4 regions of the Niveibacterium sp. genome follow, and region 4 is predicted to be linked to each of the others. Evidence: predicted binding sites of a transcription regulator. Region 4 holds the regulator's gene; each other region holds the start of a gene.
What was found. Region 4 encodes sigma-54, which starts transcription at its own class of promoters, with help from an activator protein. Its sites were predicted from a motif close to TGGCACGCTTNCTGCTNA; they were not measured.
Positions count from the first base shown of each region.

Region 1: glnA (type I glutamate--ammonia ligase) is a predicted target of sigma-54. The motif match lies at 3,436-3,453, and genes of this name have one in related genera.
Region 2: ACE3P0_RS15545 (CmpA/NrtA family ABC transporter substrate-binding protein) is a predicted target of sigma-54. The motif match lies at 2,782-2,799, and genes of this name have one in related genera.
Region 3: cydP (cytochrome oxidase putative small subunit CydP) is a predicted target of sigma-54. The motif match lies at 2,943-2,960, and genes of this name have one in related genera.

Region 1 covers NZ_JAYRDJ010000019.1:15,418-21,230, reverse strand. The annotation lists gene ACE3P0_RS13315 (transporter) at 1-686, opposite strand, end outside; gene ACE3P0_RS13310 (chalcone isomerase family protein) at 904-1,446, shown strand; gene nadA (quinolinate synthase NadA) at 1,519-2,622, opposite strand; gene ACE3P0_RS13300 (rhodanese-like domain-containing protein) at 2,697-3,149, opposite strand; gene glnA (type I glutamate--ammonia ligase) at 3,520-4,929, shown strand; gene ACE3P0_RS13290 (DUF4124 domain-containing protein) at 5,015-5,560, shown strand; gene glnL (nitrogen regulation protein NR(II)) at 5,698-5,813, shown strand, end outside.
Region 2 covers NZ_JAYRDJ010000025.1:37,252-43,064, forward strand. The annotation lists gene ACE3P0_RS15535 (ATP-binding protein) at 1-1,831, shown strand, start outside; gene ACE3P0_RS15540 (ANTAR domain-containing response regulator) at 1,891-2,469, shown strand; gene ACE3P0_RS15545 (CmpA/NrtA family ABC transporter substrate-binding protein) at 2,968-4,227, shown strand; gene ntrB (nitrate ABC transporter permease) at 4,316-5,245, shown strand; gene ACE3P0_RS15555 (ABC transporter ATP-binding protein) at 5,265-5,813, shown strand, end outside.
Region 3 covers NZ_JAYRDJ010000046.1:7,540-13,352, forward strand. The annotation lists gene ACE3P0_RS19655 (hypothetical protein) at 1-319, opposite strand, end outside; gene ACE3P0_RS19660 (hypothetical protein) at 1,006-1,221, opposite strand; gene ACE3P0_RS19665 (sigma-54 interaction domain-containing protein) at 1,329-2,648, opposite strand; gene cydP (cytochrome oxidase putative small subunit CydP) at 2,988-3,173, shown strand; gene ACE3P0_RS19675 (cytochrome ubiquinol oxidase subunit I) at 3,163-4,719, shown strand; gene cydB (cytochrome d ubiquinol oxidase subunit II) at 4,729-5,813, shown strand, end outside.
Region 4 covers NZ_JAYRDJ010000006.1:31,096-36,908, reverse strand. The annotation lists gene hprK (HPr(Ser) kinase/phosphatase) at 1-663, opposite strand, end outside; gene ptsN (PTS IIA-like nitrogen regulatory protein PtsN) at 650-1,117, opposite strand; gene hpf (ribosome hibernation-promoting factor, HPF/YfiA family) at 1,236-1,559, opposite strand; gene ACE3P0_RS06425 (RNA polymerase factor sigma-54) at 1,571-3,046, opposite strand; gene lptB (LPS export ABC transporter ATP-binding protein) at 3,063-3,785, opposite strand; gene recX (recombination regulator RecX) at 3,772-4,221, opposite strand; gene recA (recombinase RecA) at 4,242-5,264, opposite strand; gene ACE3P0_RS06405 (LON peptidase substrate-binding domain-containing protein) at 5,341-5,813, shown strand, end outside.

The DNA of each region.
Region 1 (5,813 bases), on a different contig from region 4:
CGCGCGCCGAATTCCCAGCCGTTCTCGGTCACGTAGGCCAAGGTCAGCGCTGGGCGGAAGGTCCAGAACTTACCCGCGCCCGGGTTGACCGCGCGGTCCTTGTCGTAGCTGCCGGTCGGGGCGACGAAGGCCGGCGCGAACAGGATACGGTAGGTATCGGTCTGCCAGTCGACGAAGGGGGCGATCTCGGTGTCGCCGATGCCGGACTCTTCGCCGGTGTTGGCCGTGGCGAGTTTTGCGATCTGGGCATCCACCAGCGCACCGATCGGTGCCGGCAACGGCGTCGTGCGGGTCAGGTTGGTGGTCAGCGAAGTCTTGATCAGCGGCACGGTGGCGGATACGCCGACGCGGCCATCCCACAGTTGGTAGTCCGAGATCCAGCTCGCGCGCAGGGCGAGCACGTCGGCGCGCACCTGGCTGTCCTGCTCGGCGCTGACTTTGCCGATGCCGGGAATGCTTGCACTTTGGACCGGCTTGTTGCCTTCATCGTCCTTGAACTCGCCGGCGTAGTAGTGCTGGTAGTTCGCCTGCACGTAGAAACCCGGCATCGCCGGCGAGGTCAGATCCTGCCCGGGCAGGCCCAGCAGGGCGCGCAACTGGCCGCGCTCGGTCGCGATCGCCGGGGCGCTCGCGGTGATCGTCAGCAGCATTGCTGCGATCAGACGGTGACGGGAACGGTGTTTCATCATTTTTCCTTACTAGTACTTTTTGGCGGCTTCTTCTGCGAGAATCCGCCCTCTCGCGCGTCCGGGTCGGGTCTTTTCCATACGCTTGCGTATTGATGCAAGCCCAACAACGGCGGCGATTGTTACACAAGACAGCTTGCAAAATTACACGGGGGTGCCCATGCGGTGGCGTATTGAAGGAAAAATGTTGTGTCGGGGCATCGCTCTGGCGTTTTTGATGTTTGTCGGGCAGGCCGTCGCGGCGGTGGATGTGGATGGCGTCAGCTTTGAAGAGGGCGATACCGTGGCGGGCCAGAAGCTGGTGCTGAACGGCGCGTCTTCGTCGCAGATCCTGTCGTCCAAGGCCACTGTGGTCGGCCTGTACATGGTGCAGAAGGCGAACACGCCGGAAGCCGCTTTTGCCGTGAAGGGCGCCAAGCGGATTCGCCTGGTTGCGCTGAAGGAGATCTCGGCCAAGGATCTCGCAACGGTGCTGCTGGACCGCATCAAGCAGAACGCGACGCGCGACGAGGTGGAGAACAACATCCTGCAGTTGGCGGCGATGGGTGCGGCATTCAATAGCCGCCCGAAGCTCTTGAAGGGCGATGTGGTGACGCTGGACTGGAACCCGGGCCCCAAGACGACCGAGATCCGCATCAACGGGGATCTGGCAACGCAAGCGATTCAGGGTGACGCGTTCTACCCGGTGGTGATGAAGGTCTGGATCGGCCCGAAGGTGCGTACCAACCTGCGCAACAACCTGCTCGGCGTACCGAACTGATCGACGTGACGCAGCAATGAAAAACGCCCCGCCGCTCGCGCGCCGGGGCGTTTTGTTTGGTGTGGCCGCCGCTCAGGACACCGCGAGCATGCGATCGAGCGCGAGCTTGGCGAGTTTGGCTTCGTGATCCGGCACGCTGATGCGGTTCACGATGTTGCCGTCGGCCAGGTTTTCCAGCGTCCAGGCCAGATGCTGCGGGTCGATCCGCTGCATCGTCGAGCACATGCAGACGGTGGGCGACATGAATTCGACGATCTTGCCGTCGGCTTTCACTTCCTCCGCAAGGCGGCTAACAAGGTTCAGCTCGGTGCCGACCAGCCAGCGGGTGCCCGAAGGCGCGGCCTTGATCGTCTTGATGATGTACTCGGTCGAGCCGACGTGCTCCGACTGGCGGCAGACCTCGAACGGGCTCTCGGGGTGCGAGATCACGATGCCGTCCGGGTACTTGTTGCGCCAGCGCATGATGTGGGCGGGCTGGAACATCTGGTGCACCGAGCAGTGGCCCTTCCACAGCAGCATCTTCGCGTTGCGGATCTGCTCCGGCGTCAGTCCGCCGTACTCCTGATCCGGGTCCCACACGACCATCTCTTCGAGCGGGATGCCCATCGTGTGTGCCGTCCAGCGGCCGAGGTGCTGGTCCGGGAAGAACAGGATCTTCGGGCGCTGCGCAAAACTCCAGTCGAGGATCGTGCGCGCGTTCGACGAGGTGCACACGATGCCGCCGTGGTCGCCGCAGAAGGCCTTCAGGTCCGCTGCGGAGTTGATGTAGGTGACCGGCGTGATCTGCTTGTCGGGCGACTCGCCGAGCACTTCTGTCAGCTCGCGCCAGCAACGCTCGACTTTCGCCAGGTTGGCCATGTCGGCCATCGAACAGCCTGCCGCGAGGTCGGGCAGGATCGAGATCTGGTGCGGGTTGGAGAGGATGTCTGCAACTTCCGCCATGAAGTGCACGCCGCAGAACACGATGTAGTCCGCATCCGACTGGCCCGCCAGGTGCGACAGGCGCAGCGAATCGCCGGTCAGGTCGGCATGCTGATACACATCAGCGCGCTGGTAGTGGTGCACCAGCAGCACGGCCTTCTTGCCGAGGCGGGCGCGGGCGGCGCGGATGCGCTCCTGTGCTTCTTCGTCGCGCAGGGTGTTGAAGCGGTCAAAGCTGATGGGGGCAACTTGCATGGTTCTACTCAAGAAAGGTGCGCCGGATCGGCGCGCAGTAATGCAGACCTGAAATGCGGCGCGGTGTTCCCGCCTCAGCCCTGAATCCAGGGCAAGCCGGCGTGGCGCCAGCCGCCGATGTGGCCGCGCTGCCCGTTCGCATCACGGTCGCCCTCGAAGCCTTCCAGGATGTTGTAGCAGGCGGTGTAGCCCTGTTGCTGGGCCAGAATTGCGGCGTTGTGCGATCGCGCCCCGCTGCGACAAAGGAACAGCACCAGCGCCTCGCGATCGACCTGGTGCGTCAGTTGCGCCAGGAAGTTCGGGTTCCGCTCGCCACCCGGCCAACTGTTCCACTCGATCTCGACCGCGTTTGGCACGCGCCCGACCCACTCCCACTCAGCGCGGGTGCGCACATCCACCAAGACTGCGCCGGGTGCCTTCTGCCACACAGTGAAGGCTTCGGCGGGAGTCAGCGCGCCGGAATACGGAAGGCTGAGCTTCTCGCCGCGGTCGCGGGCAAGGCCGAGCAGGTCGCTAAGGTGTCCCATTCAGAAGAGCCGGAGTTGGGGTGAGGCGCGAAAAATCGCCGGGCGGCGAGTATGCGCGCGCGAGCGCACACCCGCAAGGTTTCTGCTGGATCAGGAGGGTGCGCCAAGTTGGCGCATGCGCACCGAAACGGTGCATTGTGTGGTGCGGTTGCACCGTTTTGGGGTGCCTTGCGGTGCTTAGGGCGAGCCCTGTGCTGTGGCACAATACCGCGCCTTTCAAACCAAGATTTGTCCGGTTCGGGTTCTCAGCGCGTAGCGTGCTGTGCGGAGCAACCGGGCGATCCTTTGGCACGCTACGTGCTTTTTGAAACCGGATCGCGGTATTTGGCACCGCAGAATGTCAGTTGGCTTCCATACCTTAGGAGTGAATATGTCCCCGCAAGACGTCTTGAAGATGGTCAAGGAGAACGAAGTCAAGTTCGTCGACTTCCGTTTCACCGACACCAAGGGCAAAGAGCAACACGTCGGCGTGCCGGTTTCGGCCTTCGACGAGGAGAAGTTCGAGCACGGCCACGCTTTCGATGGCTCCTCGATCGCCGGCTGGAAGGGTATCCAGGCTTCTGACATGCTGCTGATGCCGGATCCGGCCTCTGCCTTCATCGACCCCTTCATGGACGAGACCACGCTGGTCCTGTCTTGCGACGTGCTCGATCCGACCGACATGAAGCCGTACGACCGTTGCCCGCGCGGCATCGCCAAGCGCGCTGAAGCCTTCCTGAAGGCCTCCGGTCTGGGCGACACCGCCTTCTTCGGTCCGGAACCCGAATTCTTCATCTTCGACAGCGTCGAGTGGAACGTCGACATGTCGGGCTGCTCGGTCAAGATCAACTCGGAAGAAGGCGCCTGGGCTTCGGGCGAGAAGTTCGAAGGCGGCAACACCGGCCACCGTCCGGGCGTCAAGGGCGGTTACTTCCCGGTTCCCCCGGTCGACAGCCACAACGACATCCGTGCCGCGATGGTGCTGGCGCTCGAGCAGATCGGCATCCCGGTCGAAGTGCACCACCACGAAGTGGCGACCGCCGGCCAGAACGAAATCGGCACCAAGTTCAGCACGCTGACCAAGCGCGCTGACTGGACGCAGATGCTCAAGTACGTGGTGCACAACGTTGCCCACCAGTACGGCAAGACCGCGACCTTCATGCCGAAGCCGATCGTTGGTGACAACGGTTCGGGCATGCACGTGCACCAGTCGATCTGGAAGGACGGCAAGAACCTGTTTGCGGGCAACGGCTACGCCGGCATGTCCGAGTTCGCGCTGTACTACATCGGCGGCATCATCAAGCACGCCCGTGCGCTGAACGCGATCACCAACCCGCTGACCAACTCTTACAAGCGCCTCGTGCCGCACTACGAAGCACCGGTCAAGCTGGCTTACTCGGCGAAGAACCGTTCGGCTTCGATCCGCATCCCGTTCGTCAACAGCGACAAGGCGCGTCGTATCGAGACTCGCTTCCCGGATCCGGGCGCGAACCCGTACCTGTGCTTCGCCGCGCTGATGATGGCCGGTCTGGATGGCGTGCGGAACAAGATCCACCCGGGCGATGCAGCTGACAAGAACCTGTACGACCTGCCGCCGGAAGAAGACGCGCTGATCCCGACCGTCTGCTCCTCGCTGGATCAGGCGCTGGAAGCGCTGGACAAGGATCGCGAGTTCCTGACCCGTGGTGGTGTGTTCTCGAACGACTTCATCGATGCGTACATCGCGCTGAAGATGGAAGACGTGACGAAGATCCGCATGACCACGCACCCGGTCGAATTCGACATGTACTACAGCCTCTGATCGATTCCTCGATCCGGAGCACAAGGAGGACGGGCTTGCCCGTCCTCTTTTTTTGTCCTTCGCCGGCGTGAAAGTGCATCGAATCGTGTCGGCGCTTGGCAGGCGACGCGGCGGCGCCTACACTCGACGGCCCGTCCACCCGCGTGACGTCTGCATGTCCACGATTCGTTCCCTGGCCGCTGTTGCGGCACTTCTCTCAACGCTGCCGGCCCATGCCGACATCTTCAAGTGTGTCGATCCGGTGTCCGGCAAGGTCACCTACACCAACACCAAGATCGGCGAGAAGGGTTGCACGCTGCTGTCCCGCGACCAGAACGTTTCGTCCGTGCCGGGGCCGTCGGCAAAGAAGCCGTCGGCAACGCCGTCTCCCGCCGAGTTTCCGAAAGTCGATGCTTCGACGCAGCGCAGTCGCGACAGCGACCGGCGCAAGATCCTCGAAACCGAATTGGCGACCGAGGAACGGGCGCTGGAGTCGGCAAAGAAGGAGCTGGCGGAGCAGGAAGGCGCGCGCAGCGGCAGCGAGAAGAATTTTGCCAAGGTGCAGGAGCGTTTGAAGCCGTTCCAGGATCAGGTCGAGTTGCATGAGCGCAATGTCGAAGCGATCCGGGCGGAAATCGCCAAACTACGCTGATCCGGTGCGGGCGATCTCGCCCGCTGGTGTGTCGCGTCCGTCACTGCAACGCGGCGGGCGATGATCGGTTTGTCGCGCATCTCGGTGTCTCGCAGCGCAAATCAAGCTTGGCGCGCTTCTTGCTCGCATTGCTCCGCATGACTCGCGTAACCGTGTATTCCGACCCCGTGCCACAGGCGCATACCGACGCCCGGATCGCGGGGCTCGACTTGCTTGCGTCGGCCGTCGTGCTGGTCGACGACGGCCGTGTCGT
Region 2 (5,813 bases), on a different contig from region 4:
CGGCGGCGAGGCTTTCCTGCTGCGCCGCAATGGTGACTTGCTTGCGCACAGCAGCGTGAATGGGCCGGGCGTGCCGGTGCGCTTGCCCGATGCGCTACGCAAGGCGATCGAGCAGGGACAGGAGGCCGAGTTCGCAGACGCCGATGACAGCCGCCTTTTCGCGCTGCGAAGGCTTGCCGAATATCCGTTGGTGGTGGTGGTGGCGCTCGACGCGGCAACGGTGCGTTCAGCGGTGGGTACGCCGGGCCGTATCCAGGGCTGGGGCTTTCTGCTGCTGGCCGGGTTTGCGCTGGGTACGACGCTGATGTTGATGGGCGCCACGCGTTCGATGCGACGCGCGCGTTTGCGCGGCGAACAGGAGTCTGCACTGTTCGAGGCTTCGCCCGACCCGATGCTGCTGGTGCGCCGCGATACCGACGGCGATTTCCAGTGCGAACGGATCAACCCGGTCGCGCGCCGATTGTTCCGGGCACAGGGGCGCAGCGGCGACGTGCCGATCGGCGAGCTCTCGGCGGGCGAAACGTTGCGCCGTGCGCTCGAACACATCGCCAACCAGACGCGTCACAGCATCGGCGCCTTCGATCTGAGCGTACCGCTGGAGGGCGATAGCGCCCAGGTTGAAATCTCGGTCGTGACGCTGCCGGCGTCGGAAGACCGCCTGCCGCGCTTCGCGATCATCGGCCGTGAGCTGACCGCACAACGCCAGGCCGAACGGGCGCTGCGCGAGCGCTCGCTGCAACTCGAAGCCATCATCGATTCCGCGATGGATGCTGTGCTGATCACCGACGCGTCGCGTCGCATCGTCATGTACAACAAGGCGGCCGAGAACATGTTCGGTTACCGCGCCGAGGATACGATCGGCGAGGATGTGCTGATGCTGTTGCCGGAGCGCTATCGCAGCCTGCCGGCCGAGAAAATCCTGCTGCAGGCGCGGCGCCGCGCCAGCTGGCGGTTGCGCGGCGGCGCGCGGCCCTTGCTCGGGCGGCGTCGAAATGGCGAGGAGTTCCCGCTCGAACTCGCGCTGTCGCGCGTCGAACTGGGTGATGCCACGCTGTTCACGCTGATCCTTCGCGACATCACCGAACAGGTTGGTGCCGAGCTGGAGATCAGCGTACTCAACGATTCGCTCGAACAGCGCGTGATCGAGCGCACCGCGGAGCTGCAACGCGCCTACAAGGAAATGGAAGCCTTCTCGTATTCGGTGTCGCACGATTTGCGTGCACCACTGCGCGCGATCCACGGCTACACGTTCCTGCTGATTGATAGTGAGGGTGAGCGGCTCACGGACGAAGGGCGCGGCTTACTCGATCGGGTGATGAAAGCCTCGGTGCGGATGGGCGAGCTGATCGACGACTTCCTCGATTTCTCCCGCGTCGGCCGCGCCGAGTTGACGAGGCAGAAGGTGGACATGGGGCGCCTGGCGGCCGAGGTGGTCGCCGACCTGCGCGGGCCGTATCCGGATACCCGCATTTCGGTCGGCCTGCTGCCGCCGGCCTACGGCGACCCGCGGCTGCTGCGGCAGGTGTGGGTGAACCTGATCGGCAATGCGCTGAAGTTCTCGTCCCACGGCAACGAGCCACGGGTCGATATCGGCGTTACGCAGGCGGGTGGCCAGCTTCGCTACTACGTGTCGGACAACGGCATCGGCTTCGACATGAATTACGCCGACAAGCTGTTCGGCGTGTTCCAGCGACTGCATGCGTCGCGCGAATTCGAGGGCACCGGTATCGGGCTGGCGATCGTCAAGCGGATTGTCGAGCGGCACATGGGCGAGGTGGCTGCCGAAGGGGCGCCGGGGCAGGGCGCGACGATCTCGTTCACGATTCCCTGACCAGACAGGCTGGCACGCCGATTGCATTGTTTTGCGGCCAAACCCCCTGAGCCCAATCAATGCTGAGAGTCCTGATCGTCGACGAGTCCAAAGAGCGCGCACTGGATCTATGCCAGGGTGTCGCTGCTGCCGGCCACCTTGTGGCGGCAGTGCTGGCCGACGCGGCCGAGCTGGCAAAGCGGGTGCAGGAGATTCAGCCGGATGCGGTATTGATCAGCACCGAATCGCCGAGCCGCGACACACTCGAACACCTTGCTACGCTCGATCGCGATTACCCGCGACCGGTGATCGTGTTCTCGGGTGACGACGACGAATCCATCATCCGCCGCGCGATGCGCGCGGGTGTTGCGGCCTATGTGGTGGATGGATTGGTGCCGGAGCGCGTCGAGTCGCTGATGAAAGTGGCGGTGGCGCGCTTCGAGGAATTCCAGGCCCTGCGCCGCGAGCGCGACGACGCCGAGCGCAAGCTATCGGACCGTATCGCGGTTGACCGGGCGAAGGGCATCCTGATGCAGGCGCGTGGTTTGTCAGAGGACGACGCCTACCATGCGCTGCGCAAGCTCGCGATGGAGCGCGGGCGGCGCATCGGCGAAGTCGCGCAGGATGTGATTGAGTCGGCCAAGCTGCTGATCGGCTGAGCCTCTTCCTTCGGCCGGCACATCACGCGGCGGCCGCATCGCGTTTTCATTTCCCCCGAGGTCTGGCCGCAGGCCAGCGCGGCGCCTGCGCGCGCCAATGTGCTGGCTGGCGCACCGAATCGGGGCGTCGGCGGCCCTGTTCTGGGTCTCACGGCACTGTTGCGGTGCCGCATTCAATCGGTGCGAGCAGCTGCGTATCCGCACTGCAGAAGTGCCCAATCGCTGTGCTGTTTCTGCTTGAAGCCGCAAGAATGCCGGCCACGTTTTCGGGTGCGGTGAAAAAGTCCAATTAAAACAGCCTTCTAGAGAATCTGGCACGCGCATTGCCAAGGGGTTGGCAAAGCAGGCGCCAATGGCGGCGGCTGCAGCGGTCCGAGGCCTGCCAATGGCGGCAGCCCGGGCGGCAACGGACAAGGGCGTCCTCCGAGCGTGGTGACCACGCACGGCGGGCGCCTTTTTGTTTTGCGGATTCCCTGACCCTTGCTGCGGAGAGACACCATGATCGATCGCCCCTCGGACAATGAACTGACCCGTCGCGGCTTCCTGCGCCAGACCCTCGCGCTGGGCGGCGCAGCGGCCGCTTCCAGCGTGATGCCTTTCTCGGGCGCCTGGGCTGCAGGCTCGGATGCGCCGGAAAAGAAGGAAGTCCGCATCGGCTTCATTCCGCTCACCGACTGTGCGTCGGTGGTGATGGCCGCAGTGCAGAAGTTCGACGAGAAGTACGGCATCAAGATCATCGCCACCAAGGAGGCCTCCTGGGCCTCGATCCGCGACAAGCTGGTCAACGGCGAGCTGGACGCGGCGCATGTGCTGTACGGCCTGGTGTACGGCGTGCACATGGGTATCGGCGGCCCGAAGAAGGACATGGCGGTGCTCGCCACGCTGAACAACAACGGTCAGGCGATCACGCTGGGCAACAAGTTCCGCGACATGGGCGTGACCGACGGCGCGGCGCTGCAGAAGGCGGTTGCCGCGAAGCCGGGCGAATACACCTTCGCGCAGACCTTCCCGACCGGTACGCACGCGATGTGGCTGTACTACTGGCTGGCCGCAAACGGCATCGACCCGATGAAGGATGTGAAGGTCATCACCGTGCCGCCGCCGCAGATGGTGGCCAACATGCGTGTCGGCAACATGGACGGTTTCTGTGTCGGTGAGCCGTGGAACAACCGCGCGATCATGGACAAGATCGGCTTCACCGCGGTCACCACGCAGGACATCTGGACCGACCACCCCGAGAAGGTGTTGGGCACCACCGCGGAGTTCGCACAGAAGAACCCGAACACCGCGCGCGCAATGACCGCCGCGATCCTCGAAGCCGGCCGCTGGATCGATGCCTCGCTGGCGAATCGCCGCAAGACGGCCGAGACGATCGCACAGAAGTCCTACGTCAACACCGACATGGACGTGATCCTCGAACGCATGCTGGGCCGCTACCAGAACGGGCTGGGTAAGAGCTGGGACGACAGGAACCACATGAAGTTCTTCAATGACGGCGCGGTGAATTTCCCCTACCTGTCCGATGGCATGTGGTTCCTCACGCAGCACAAGCGCTGGGGTTTGCTCAAGGGCGAGGTGGACTACGCGGCTGTGGCCAAGTCGATCAACCGCATCGATATCTACAAACAGGCGGCCGCCGCCGCAGGGGTGTCGCTGCCCAAGTCGGATATGCGCAGCAGCAAGCTGATCGACGGCGTGGTGTGGGACGGCAAGGACGCGAAGAAGTACGCCGGCAGCTTCAAGATCAAAGTTGCCTGAGATCGCCATCGATGCGGGCCGCAGCTTCCTGCGGTCCTGGGACCCCCTTATCGGCGTGGCCGCTGTGAGCCGCGCGGAGGAGTACGACATGAGCGCTGTTTCGATGACTGCTTCCGACCTTGCTGCCAATGCTGGCGCCACCGAGCCCCGCTCCCACGCTGCCGCGGCGGCCACCCCTGGCACCGCAGCGCAAGCCGCGGCAAAACCCGCTGCCGAGCCGCGTTACCGTGTGCCGCTGGGCCAACGCGTGAATGCCATCCTCAAACGGGTGTTGCCGCCTTTGTTCGGCATCGGCCTGTTGCTGGGTGTATGGGCGATCGTGGCGATGAAGACGCAGGGCTTCCCTGGCCCCTTGCAGACCTGGGCTGCGGCCGTCGAGATCTTCGCCGACCCGTTCTATCGCAACGGCCCGAACGACCAGGGTATCGGCTGGAACATCCTGTCGTCCCTGCAGCGTGTCGGCATCGGCTTCGGCGTGGCGGCGCTGGTTGGCATTCCGATGGGTTTCCTGATCGGGCGCTTCAACTTCCTCAACAGCATGCTCGATCCGCTGATCTCGCTGTTGCGCCCGGTCAGCCCGCTGGCGTGGCTTCCGATCGGCCTGCTGGTGTTCAAGAAGGCCGACCCGGCCGCGACCTGGACGATCTTCATCTGCTCGATCTGGCCGATGATCCTGAACACCGCGCAGGGGGTGCAGCGCGTACCGCAGGACTACATGAACGTCGCACGGGTGCTGAACCTGTCGGAGTTCAAGATCATCACCAAGATCCTGTTCCCGGCTGTGCTGCCCTACATGCTCACCGGCATCCGGCTCTCGATCGGCACCGCGTGGCTGGTGATCGTTGCGGCCGAAATGCTCACCGGCGGTGTCGGTATCGGCTTCTGGGTGTGGGACGAGTGGAACAACCTGAAGGTCGAGCACATCGTGATCGCGATCTTCGTCATCGGCATCGTCGGCCTGATGCTGGAACAGGCGCTGCTGCTGATCGCCAAGCGTTTCTCCTACGGCAACAACTGATTCGCACCGGAGCCCCGTCATGAGCAAACCCATGGTGAAAGTCGAAAACGTCGGCATGGCCTTCGACACCAAGAGCGGGCGCTTTACCGCGCTGCGCGATATTGATCTGGCGATCGACGAAGGCGAGTTCGTCTCGCTGATCGGCCACTCCGGCTGCGGCAAGAGCACGCTGCTGAACCTGATCGCCGGGCTCACGCTACCGACCTCGGGCAACGTGATCTGCGCCGGGCGCGAGGTGGCCGGGCCGGGGCCGGAGCGCGCGGTGGTGTTCCAGAACCATTCGCTGCTGCCCTGGCTGACCTGTTTCGAGAACGTCTACCTCGCCGTCGAGCGCGTGTTCGGCACCCGCGAGCGCAAGATCAAACTCAAGCTGCGTGCCGAGGCCGCGCTGGAGATGGTGCATATGGAGCACGCGATGCATAAGTACCCGCACGAAATCTCCGGCGGCATGAAGCAGCGTGTCGGCATTGCACGCGCCTTCGCGATGGAGCCCAAGGTGCTGCTGATGGACGAGCCCTTCGGCGCGCTCGACGCGCTGACCCGCGCCAGCCTGCAGGACGAGCTGATC
Region 3 (5,813 bases), on a different contig from region 4:
CGAAAAGATGGGTGGCCACGACTGGCGAGCTTGAACTGGAAACATCGCGCAGACCGTATACCGGCCACACAACATAGGGCGAATCTGTTGCCGGCAGAACGGTTAGCAGCCGATCGCGCGTTCTTTCGTGCAAAAGTTCAAGCGAAGTGACCGTCAGGGGGGCCGCGACCATATCGTCGCTCGCGACCGGGGGCTGGTACCAGCCGGTTTTTGGGTATTGGGCTTCCGGAGAAGTATCACCTCCCGCGCCGCCGCACGCGGCAAGAAGCAGAAACGACAGCACGACCAACGGACGAACCGAAAAAATGAGCTTGTGCATGTTTGGGATAGGCTTCGATGGATCTTCGATGATTCAGGATGATACCGACCGACGGGCGCCGTCATCTTTTGTCGGTTAATTTCGGATAACGATCAGGAGCTAAGTCACGGCGTATCCCACTGCATACGACGCATTCGCATCCTCAGTTGTGGGCGCGAGTAATCGATCGGCGAATGCGGAAAAGGGCGCACGACACTCACGGACGACAGAGCGCATTGGGACACCTCGGCGCATTCCATCCGCGGAGTTTGGTAATTGGCATTCGGCATATGCGCGTCGCGCGATGAAACACGCACGGATGAGATAAGGTCGCCCAAGCAACGCAAGCGATGCCGAACTCGAATGACCTTTTATTGACTCAAAGGTTGTGCAGATCCTTCGGTATTCGGTCGCCGCTCCGAGAGAAACGTTCGAGTTCGAGCCGACAGCCAATCTCCCAATGGACTGACCTCTGGGGCCCACGCCAACGTGGACGCCCTCGGCACCGCGGCAACCTCGACCCAGTTCGGAAGTCAGGGGGTCAGCGAAAAAACGCGGGCCGGTATCAACCGTCACGGCCAGCGCTATCAGCGCCGACAATGGATGCCACAACGACGCCTCAATCGAACTCGTTGAGGGCACGGGCCCTATAGCCCGATGCCGCCGCGCAGCCACCCGCGGGTTGCCCTTAAGACCGACCGTTTGCCCTAAAACGGCAAGCGCGGACGCCGTGGTGCAGGCGTTTCATCTTCACTCTGCGACGGCGCCTCGGCGCGAACCGGTTTGCGTGGCATGTTCAACTGCTCGCGCGCGAAGCGCACCCGCCCTTCCAGCACGCAGCCGCGCATGCCCGGATCGCAGCGGGCACCCAGCACCCGCTGGCAGATGTTGTCGATGTCGTGGGGACAGCTCCAGGCACTCATGACAGTCACTCCGCAATGCAATAGCTCGCAGGCGTTGCCCGCGACACACCCGCATTATCCCACCCGTCCGCGTCGCCCAGCCGACGCCCACTCATACCGGTGGCGCGTTATTCGGCGTCGGACTTGCTCGTGCTGGCCAGCTCGCTCAAACGTCGATACAAGGTCCGCTCGCTGATGCCGAGCGCCTTGGCGAGCGATTTGCGCGAGCCCTGATGTTCGGCAAGCAACTGCGGCAGGCGCTCTGAAACCGGTACGGGCGGCGCCCCGCGCGGAGCCTGCGTCTCGCAGCGCTCGGCAAACAGTTCGTCGGGCAGATGTTCGGGTTCAATCGTGTCGCCGTCGCACATCAGGCTTGCGCGTTCGAGCAGGTTGCGCAGCTCCCGCACATTGCCCGGATACGTGTAGCGCTCCAGTTGCAGCAGGGCCGCCGTCGATATCGTGAGGCGGCGTTTGGGTGCCACCCGCACCAGCAATGCCTGTGAGAGCGCTGCAATGTCCTCCGGGCGTTCGCGCAGCGCGGGTACTGCGATCGGGAAGGTGTTGAGCCGGTAATAGAGGTCGGCGCGGAACGCACCGGCGCTCACCATGTCGCGCAGTGAACGGTGCGTGGCGGAAACGATACGGATATCGGCGCGCCGCACGTCCGTCGCGCCAACGCGGCGATAGGTGCCGGTTTCGAGCAGGCGCAGCAGCTTGACCTGCATCGCGAGCGGAATCTCGCCCACCTCGTCGAGGAACAGCGTGCCACCGCTGGCGGCTTCGACCAGACCCGCGCGCGCGGCCGAGGCGCCGGTGAAGGCGCCGCGTTCATGGCCGAAGAGTTCGCTCTCGAATAGCGTTTCCGGAATGCCTGAACAATCGACGGGTACGAACGGCCGCTTCGCGCGCGCGCTGCCGTCATGAATCGCCTGCGCGACCAGTTCCTTGCCGGAACCAGATTCGCCTTCGAGCAGCACCGTTGCCTCGGACTTCGCCACCCGCGCGACCAGTTCGAGCATGCGCTGGAAGCGCGGCGCACGGCCGACCATCTTGCGCGAGCTGTCCTGCGCCTGCGTGACCGGCAGCGCCGCCATGCGCTCGACGAAGTAGCGCACTTCGCCCGATGCGTCGCGCAGCGGCGTGAGCTCGATATCGACGTACTCCTCGCCGCGCGGCGTGTGGTGCAGGTGCATCACACGCTCACGCCCGCCGGACTCGCGGCTGCGTGCGAGCGGGCAGGTCTCGCCCGCCTGGTCGCAGGGCACCGTGTAGTGGTGCGAAACCTGATAGCAGGTCTTGCCGACCACGCTCTTGCCGCCCGCCAACTGCGCCCGGTAGGCCGCATTGGCCGCCAGGATGCGGTACTGCTCGTCGAAAACAATATGCGGCTCGGGCGAGGCATCGAGCAGCGAGAGCAGTTCCGGGAAGGGGTGCGGCACGGTCGGCATGGTGAGCAGGCGTGGGGTTACGACAAGCCCGCATGATGCGCGCTCCGGCGCCAGGCTGCCAGCGGGCACCGCGTTGCCACCATTGGCACACCAATTTGGCAGCACCCAGCTCCTTACCGCGCATCGGCCCCAGCCTATTCGGACCGTCACCTAACTATTTGGTGTGGCGCTGCCACGAGCGCTGCCGTTGGCAGCAAGTCGGGCTGTCATGGGCAGACAAGCCCCTGCCAGCAGAACTGGCCATAAAACACGCAAAGCATTGTTTTTTCGCAGTTGTTTAAGCAATGGGCAAGCTGGCCCGGATCTTGATTAGAGGGCTAGATCAGCAGGAGGGGGCGCATGGGAGACAGACGCTTGGTGCGTGAGCTGGCAGTGCTGGTCGCGCTGAAGCTGGTCGTGATCGGCCTGCTGTGGTGGGGATTCGTGCGCGACGCACGGGTCGATGTGACGCCTGCCAGCACGGCAGCCGAGATGGCAGGCGGCGCGCGGCATGACATTCAGGGGGCAACAGAATATGGTCAGTGAGCAACTGGTCGATTTATCGCGGCTGCAGTTCGCCGCGACCGCGATGTACCACTTTCTCTTCGTTCCGCTGACGATCGGAATGACCTGGATGCTGGTCATCATGGAGAGCGTCTACGTGATGACCGGCAAGCTCATCTACAAGGACATGACGCGCTTCTGGGGCAAGCTGTTCGGCATCAACTTCGCGCTCGGCGTCACCACCGGCATCACGATGGAATTCCAGTTCGGTACGAACTGGGCCTACTACTCACACTACGTCGGCGACATCTTCGGCGCCCCGCTCGCGATCGAGGGCCTGATGGCCTTCTTCCTCGAATCGACCTTCATCGGCCTGTTCTTCTTTGGCTGGGACCGCCTCTCGCGCCGCCAGCACTTGCTGGTGACCGTGCTGATGGCGGTGGGCACCAACCTCTCCGCGCTGTGGATCCTGATCGCCAACGGCTGGATGCAGAACCCGGTGGGCGCGGAGTTCAACTACCAGACCATGCGCATGGAGATGACCAGCTTCTGGGCGCTGATCTTCAACCCGGATGCGCAGGCGAAGTTCGTGCACACGGTGTCGGCCGGCTATGTCACCGGCGCGATGTTCGTGCTGTCGATATCGAGCTGGTACCTGTTGCGCGGGCGCGATGTGGAATTCGCGAAAAAGAGCTTTCGCATCGCCGCGGCCTTCGGCTTTGCCTCCGCTTGCTCGGTGATCGTGCTCGGCGACGAGTCCGGCTACACCGTCGGCGAAGCGCAGCAGACCAAGCTCGCCGCGATGGAGGCGATGTGGGAGACCGAGCCTGCGCCCGCGGGCCTCAAGCTCATCGCCGGCATCAACGAAGCGCAGATGAAGAACGACTGGGAGATCTCGGTGCCCTGGCTGCTCGGGCTGATCGGTACCCGCTCGCTCGACAAGCAACTGCCCGGCATCCACGAGATCCGCGCGAAGAATCGCGAACGGGTCGTGTCGGGCATCGAAGCAGTGCGCGCGCTGGAGCAGGTACGCCACAACCCGGATGACCTCGCCGCCAAAGCCAGGCTGCGAACCCATCAGGCCGATCTGGGCTTTGGCCTGCTGCTGCGCAAGTACGTGCGGACGATGGACGAGGTGACACCCGAGCTGATCGACCGCGCCGCGGCCGACACGATTCCGCGCGTTGCACCGCTGTTCTGGAGCTTCCGCCTGATGGTGGCGATCGGGCTCGGCTTCTTCGCGCTGTTCGGGCTCGCGCTCTGGTACTCGATCCGCGGCAGTTTCTCCGAACGGCGCTGGCTGCTGCGCTGGGCGCTATGGTTCCTGCCGCTGCCCTGGCTCGCCTGCGAACTGGGCTGGTTCGTCGCCGAATACGGCCGCCAGCCGTGGACGATCTACGGCGTGCTGCCGACGCATCTCTCCGTTTCCACGCTCAGCGTGGGCTCGCTGTATGGCTCGCTGGCCGGCTTCGTTGGCTTCTACACGCTGCTGCTGGTGGTCGAGATGTACCTGATGGTGCGCTTCTCGCGCCAGGGTCCGGGCAGCCTCGGCACCGGTCGTTACGCCTTTGAAACCGCCCACGCCTGAGGACACGCCATGCTCGACTACGAAACCCTCAAAGTGATCTGGTGGCTGCTGGTGGGCGTGCTGCTCGTCGGCTTCGCGGTGATGGACGGCCACGACATGGGCGTCGGCACGCTGCTGCCCTTCGTCGGCAAGAACGATGTGGAACGCCGCATCATCATCAACACCGTCGGCCCGCACTGGGACGGTAACCAGGTCTGGTTCATCACCGGTGGCGGCGCGATCTTCGCAGCCTGGCCGCTGGTGTATGCAACGGCCTTCTCCGGCTTCTACTGGGCAATGCTGGCGGTGCTGTGGGCGCTGTTCTTCCGCCCGGTCGGTTTCGACTACCGCAGCAAGATCCACGATGCACGCTGGCGCAGCACCTGGGACTGGGGCCTCTTCGTCGGCGGCGCGGTACCGCCGCTGATCTTCGGCGTGGCCTTCGGCAACCTGCTGCAGGGTGTGCCCTTCAGCTTCGACGAGAACCTCGTCTCCACCTACACCGGCAGCTTCTGGGCGCTGCTCAACCCCTTCGCGCTGCTCTGCGGCGTGGTGTCGAGCGCGATGATCACTGCGCACGGTGCGGTCTACCTCGCGCACCGCACCGAAGGCGCAATCGCGCAGCGGGTGCGCCTGACTGCAGTGGCGGCCCTCGTCGTGATGCTGCTCGGCTTCGCTGCGGCGGGCGTGTGGCTGGCGCAGGGTATTGATGGCTTCGTGATCCGTTCAGCGGTGGACACCGCCGCTGCCGCCAACCCGCTGGCGAAGCAAGTCACCCGCGAAGCCGGCGCCTGGCTTGCCAACTACCAGCGCTGGCCGCTCACGCTCGCGCTGCCGGCGCTGGGCTTTGCCGGCGCGCTGCTGGCGATGCTGGCCGTCTCACGCGGTCGCACGCTGATCGCCTTCGTCGCCTCCTCACTCGCGATGACCGGCGTGATCGGGACCGCCGGCATCTCGATGTTCCCCTTCGTGATGCCCTCGTCCAGCCACCCGGCTTCCAGCCTCACGGTGTGGGACAGCGTTTCGAGCCACCTGACGCTGTCGATCATGTTCTGGGCGGTGGTGATCTTCATGCCGCTGATCATCGCCTACACCGCCTGGGCCTATCGCGTGAT
Region 4 (5,813 bases):
GGCCGTCTCGCCGAAGATCGTGCGGATGTTGAGGATGCCGAGGCCGCGGACTTCGAGGAAGTCCTTCAGCATCGGCGGGCAGCGCCCTTCGAGCACGCCAGGCGCAATGCGCGAAACCTCGACCACATCGTCGGCCACCAGGCCGTGGCCGCGCGAGATCAGTTCCAGCGCCAGTTCGGATTTGCCTGCGCCCGAATCGCCAGTGATCAGCACGCCGAGCCCGAGTACGTCCATGAACACGCCATGCAGCGATGTCTTTTCGGCGAGGTTGCGCGCGAGGTAGGTGCGCAGCGAATCGATCACCCGCGCCGTTTCGGCCGAGGTCGTGAACATCGCAACGCGTGCGCTTTCGAATGCACTCTGGATCAGTGGCGGCACTTCACAGCCATCCGCCACGATCATCGCCGGCGGATGCGCCAGCAAGATGCTTTCAAGCTGATGCTGCACCTTGTCGCGTGCCTGGCGGCGAATCCAGCCCAGTTCCGCTTCGCCCATCACCTGGATGCGGTTGGGGTGGATGATGTTGAGGTGGCCGACCAGTTCGGCCGGCCACACCTTCTCGTTCGGGACCTGCACCTCGACATCGAGCGGGCCGGCGAGGTGGCTCAGGCCGAGCCGATCGCGGTTGTCCTCGTAGATGCGGGCGACGCTAGTTCGCCGCATTCGGGTTCCAGTTCACGAACAGGGTGTGTGCCTCGGATGTATCGCTGGCCAGCGTCAGGGCATCGCGGAAGCTGCGGTCGGAGAACATCTGCGCCAGTTCCGACAGGAGGCGCAGGTGATGTTCGGTGGCGCTTTCGGGCACCAGCAGCACGAACATCAGGTTCACCGGCTTGCCGTCCGGCGCCTCGAAGGGCACCGGTTGGGCGAGGCGGATGAAGGCGCCGACGGCGTCGCGCAGGCCCTTGATGCGGCCGTGCGGGATCGCAATACCTTGACCGAGCCCGGTAGAGCCGAGCTTCTCGCGTGTGAATAGCGCGTCGTAGACAGCGCTGCGCGCGAGTCCCTGATGGTTTTCGAAGAGCAGGCCTGCCTGTTCGAAAACGCGCTTCTTGCTGCTCGCGTCAAGGTCGACGAGCACATTGGACGGCGGCAGCAGCGGGGCGATGAGATTCATGCTTGGGGGTTCAGAAATGCACTGCGCGCCCGAAGGCGCGCAGATCCGGGGTCAGCTCATGTTCGGCGCGGGGGCTTTCCGCAAGCTTACGCGCCGGGATTCACTAGAGCGACCGTGATTACGATTCTGCAGACTGGCGCTTGTGCGCCTCGTGGCCGTGATCGTAGGACTTTTCCTTGTGCTTGAGAACCTGCCTGTCCAGTTTGTCCGTCATGGCGTCGATTGCGGCATACAGATCTTCCTCGATGCTCTCGACGAAAATGTCCTTGCCGCGTACATGTACCGTCACTTCCGCCTTTTGCTTCAGCTTATCCACCGACAGGATCACGTTCACGCTGGTGACATGATCGAAGTGGCGAATCACGCGATCCAGTTTCGACGTTACGTAGTCGCGAAGGGCGGCGGTAACTTCGAGATGGTGTCCGGTGATGTTCAGGTTCATGATTTATCCTCTCAGATCATCTTGCGCTGGCTGACCGGCGGGATGTTGAGCGACTCGCGGTACTTTGCGATGGTACGTCGCGCAACGACTATCCCCTGCTGGCCGAGAAGCTCGGCAATCCGCGCATCGGAAAGCGGTTTTTTGCGATCCTCTGCCGCGACCAGCTGGCGAATCAGCGCACGAATCGCCGTAGCTGAACACGCGCCGCCAGAATCCGTGGCGACGTGGCTGCCGAAAAAATACTTCAGTTCAAGGATACCTCTTGGCGTGGCCATGTACTTCTGTGTGGTCACCCGCGAGATCGTCGATTCATGCAGATCAAGCTGCTCTGCGATTTCGCGCAGCGTCAGCGGGCGCATTGCCACGTCCCCATAATCGAAGAACTGCCGCTGGCGGTCAACGATTGCCTGGGAGACCCGCAGGATCGTGTCAAAGCGTTGCTGTACGTTCTTGATCATCCAGCGCGCCTCCTGCAACTGCCCGGCCAGTGATCCGGCCGAGCCACGGTGCTGCTGCAGGATGCCGGCGTAGAGCTGGTTGATCCGCAGCTTGGGCATTGCGTCCGGGTTCAGTGTCGCACTCCAGTGGCCGCGTACCTTGCGCACGATCACATCCGGGATCACATAACGCGTCTCGATTGCGGCAAACCGTGCACCGGGGCGTGGATCGAGGCTGCAGACGAGCTGATGCGCTTCGCGCAGGGTCTCGTCGCTGCAACCCAGATGCCGCTTCAGGCGCACGAAGTCCCGCGCGGCAAGCAGCTCCAAATGCTGTTCGACGATCACCATCGCCGCATCGCGCGCTGTGCTCTCGGGTAGCAAACGCAACTGAAGCTTCAGGCATTCGCCCGGCGAACGGGCGCCGATACCGGTGGGGTCAAGGTTCTGCAGATGCGCCAACGCGATCTGCAACTCGTCGACGTCGACTTCGAATTCGGGTGGCAGCAGTTCGAGCAGTTCTTCGAGCGGCTGGGTGAGGTAGCCATCGTCGTCGAGCGCTTCGATCATGAAGCGCAGCAGCGCGCGATCGCGGTCCGACAGCGGCATCAGGGCGACTTGTTCATCCAGGTGGTCGCGCAGGCTGGTCTGCGCCGCGCGGAATTCCTGGAAGTCCGTCTCGTCGTCCTCGTCGCGACTACCGCTGCCACTGCCGCCGCCTTCGCCGGACCACTCGGTGGGGCCGTCGTCGTAGCTGCCGGCATCGTCAAAGCTCGGTTCGCTCGGTTCGGGTGAGGTCTCCGCTGCCTCCGCGGCGACATCGTTGGCGGTGTCGGTGCGTTCGTCGCCGCTCGGGGTGGTGGCGGACTGGCCCCAGGATTCCGGGTCCGATTCCGCGTCTTCGCGTTCGAGCAACGGGTTCTCGAGCAGCATGCGCTCGATTTCGCTGTTGAGCTCCAGGGTCGATAGCTGCAGCAGCTTGATCGACTGTTGCAGCTGCGGGGTCAGCGCGAGCTGCTGGGAGATACGGAGCTGGAGCGAGGGCTTCATCGTAGGGGTTGCGCGATCAGAGTCGGAAATGTTCGCCGAGGTAGACCTCGCGAACCTTGTCGTTCTGGACGATTTCGTCAGGGCGGCCGCTGGCGAGCACCACCCCTTCGGTGATGATGTAGGCGCGATCGCAGATACCCAGCGTCTCGCGCACGTTGTGGTCGGTGATCAGCACGCCGATGTTGCGATCCTTCAGGAAGCGGATGATCTTCTGGATGTCGATCACGGCGATCGGGTCGACGCCGGCAAAGGGCTCGTCGAGCAGGATCACCTGCGGGTTGGTGGCCAGCGCGCGTGCGATTTCAACGCGGCGGCGCTCGCCCCCCGACAGCGACATCGCGGTGGCGTCGCGCAGGTGCGTGATGCCCAGTTCGCCCAGCAGCTGGTCGAGCCGGGCCGTGAGCTGATCCTTTGGCAGCTTCTGCAGTTCGAGCACCGCGAGGATGTTCTCGGCGACCGTCAATTTGCGGAAGACCGAGTTTTCCTGCGGCAGGTAGGACAAGCCCAGATGCGCCCGCTTGTGGATCGGCAGGTGGGTGATCTCCTTGTCGTCAAGGATGATATTGCCGCCATCGGCGCGGACCAGGCCGACGATCATGTAGAAGCAGGTCGTCTTGCCGGCACCGTTGGGGCCGAGCAGGCCGACGACCTCACCGCTGCCGACTTCGAAGCCAACATCGCGCACGACGGTGCGCGCCTTGTAGCGCTTGGATAGACCGCCTACCTTAAGCAGACTCATCGAACGGCTCTTTCAACACTTTTCTCACGACCTCCGCGGAGAATCCGCGGGCGGTCAGAAAGCGCGCCTGGCGCGCCCATTCCTTTGCATCGCCCGGCACATTGCCAAACTTGCGTGCCCATATGGCCCGGGCGCGTTCCAGCTCTGTTTCGCCCAACTCGCTCGCTAGCGCGTCGCTGATCGTGTCCTGATCCACGCCGCGCTGTGCGAGCTCGTGCTGGATGCGTCGCTGGCCCAGCCTGCCGGCGCGGCTGCGCACATAACTTTCGGCGAAGCGGGCGTCGGACAGCAGGCCCAGTTCGCTCATCCGTTCAAGCACCGCTTCGACCGCTTCCGGCTCGCCATGCGCCGCGAGCTTGCGCGCCAATTCGGCCCGGCTGTGCTCGCGCTGCGCCAGCGTGCGCAGCGCGCGGGCTTTCAGCTCGTCGCTGCTCATCGCTTGTCTTCGTGGCCCGTTCAGGCCGCGGCAGCTTCCCCGGCCGGCAGCTCGGGCAGGCCCAACTGAACGCGGATCTTGTTCTCGATTTCGCGTGCAGTCTCAGGATGCGAGCGCAGGAACTCGCGCGCATTGTCCTTGCCTTGCCCGATCTTCTCGCCGTTATAGGCGTACCAAGCGCCGCTCTTGTCGACGAAGCGTTGCTCGACACCCATGTCGATGATCTCGCCTTCACGCGAGATGCCTTCGCCGTAGAGGATGTCGAAGTGCGCTTCCTTGAACGGTGGCGAGACCTTGTTCTTGACGACCTTGACCTTGGTCTCCGAGCCGATCACCTCGTCGCCCTTCTTGATCGTGCCGGTACGGCGGATGTCCAGACGCACTGAGGCGTAGAACTTCAGCGCGTTACCGCCGGTCGTGGTTTCCGGGTTGCCGAACATCACGCCGATCTTCATGCGGATCTGGTTGATGAAGATGACCATCGTGTTGGTGCGCTTGATGTTGCCGGTCAGCTTGCGCAGTGCCTGCGACATCAGGCGGGCCTGCAGGCCGGGCAGCTGGTCGCCCATCTCGCCCTCGATTTCGGCCTTCGGCGTCAGCGCAGCAACCGAGTCGATGACCAGGATGTCGACACCACCCGAGCGGACCAGCATGTCAGCGATTTCGAGCGCCTGCTCGCCGGTATCCGGCTGCGAGATCAGCAGGTCGCCAACATTCACGCCAAGCTTCTGCGCGTAGGACACGTCGAGCGCGTGCTCGGCGTCGATGAAGGCCGCCACGCCGCCCATCTTCTGCATTTCGGCAATCGCCTGCAGCGTCAGCGTGGTTTTGCCGGAGGATTCCGGGCCGTAGATTTCGATCACGCGGCCGCGCGGCAGGCCGCCGATGCCCAATGCAATGTCCAGCCCGAGGGAGCCAGTCGACACCGCCTGGATGTCCGACTCCACCTCGCCGTCGCCCATCCGCATGATGGAGCCCTTGCCGAACTGCTTCTCGATCTGGGCCAGCGCGGCCTGAAGTGCTTTCGCCTTGTTGTCGTCCATGGGGTTTCCTCGATTCTGTGGAAACGATTATGGCACAGAGATTGCGTGCGCCTGAGTCGGGTGCGTGCAGTAAAACATGGCACACTTCCACCACTTCACACGGCGCGCGTTTCGCTCGCCCAGCGAGACCGATCCGATGCCTGAAATGCCCGCCGAACTCCCATTGTTTCCCTTGCATACCGTACTGGTTCCTGAAGCGCGTTTGCCGCTCAAAGTGTTTGAAGTGCGCTACATGGACATGGTCAAGGCGTGCATCCGGGATGGCAGCAGCTTCGGCGTGTGTCTGATCGAAGAGGGTCAGGAAGTCGGCGCGCCGGCCACACCCGCACAAGTCGGCACGAGCGCGCGCATCGTCGAGTGGGATATGGATCAGCCCGGCATCCTGCAGATCGTCGTGACCGGCGAGCGTCGTTTCCGCATTGCGCATGCGGTCGCCCAGCCTGATGGTCTCTTGCGTGCAGTGGTCGAATGGATGCCGGAGCCCGCGGTACAGGCGCCGCCGGAAACCCTCGCCGACACCCTGCCCTTGTTGCAGGCCGTCGTCGCGGA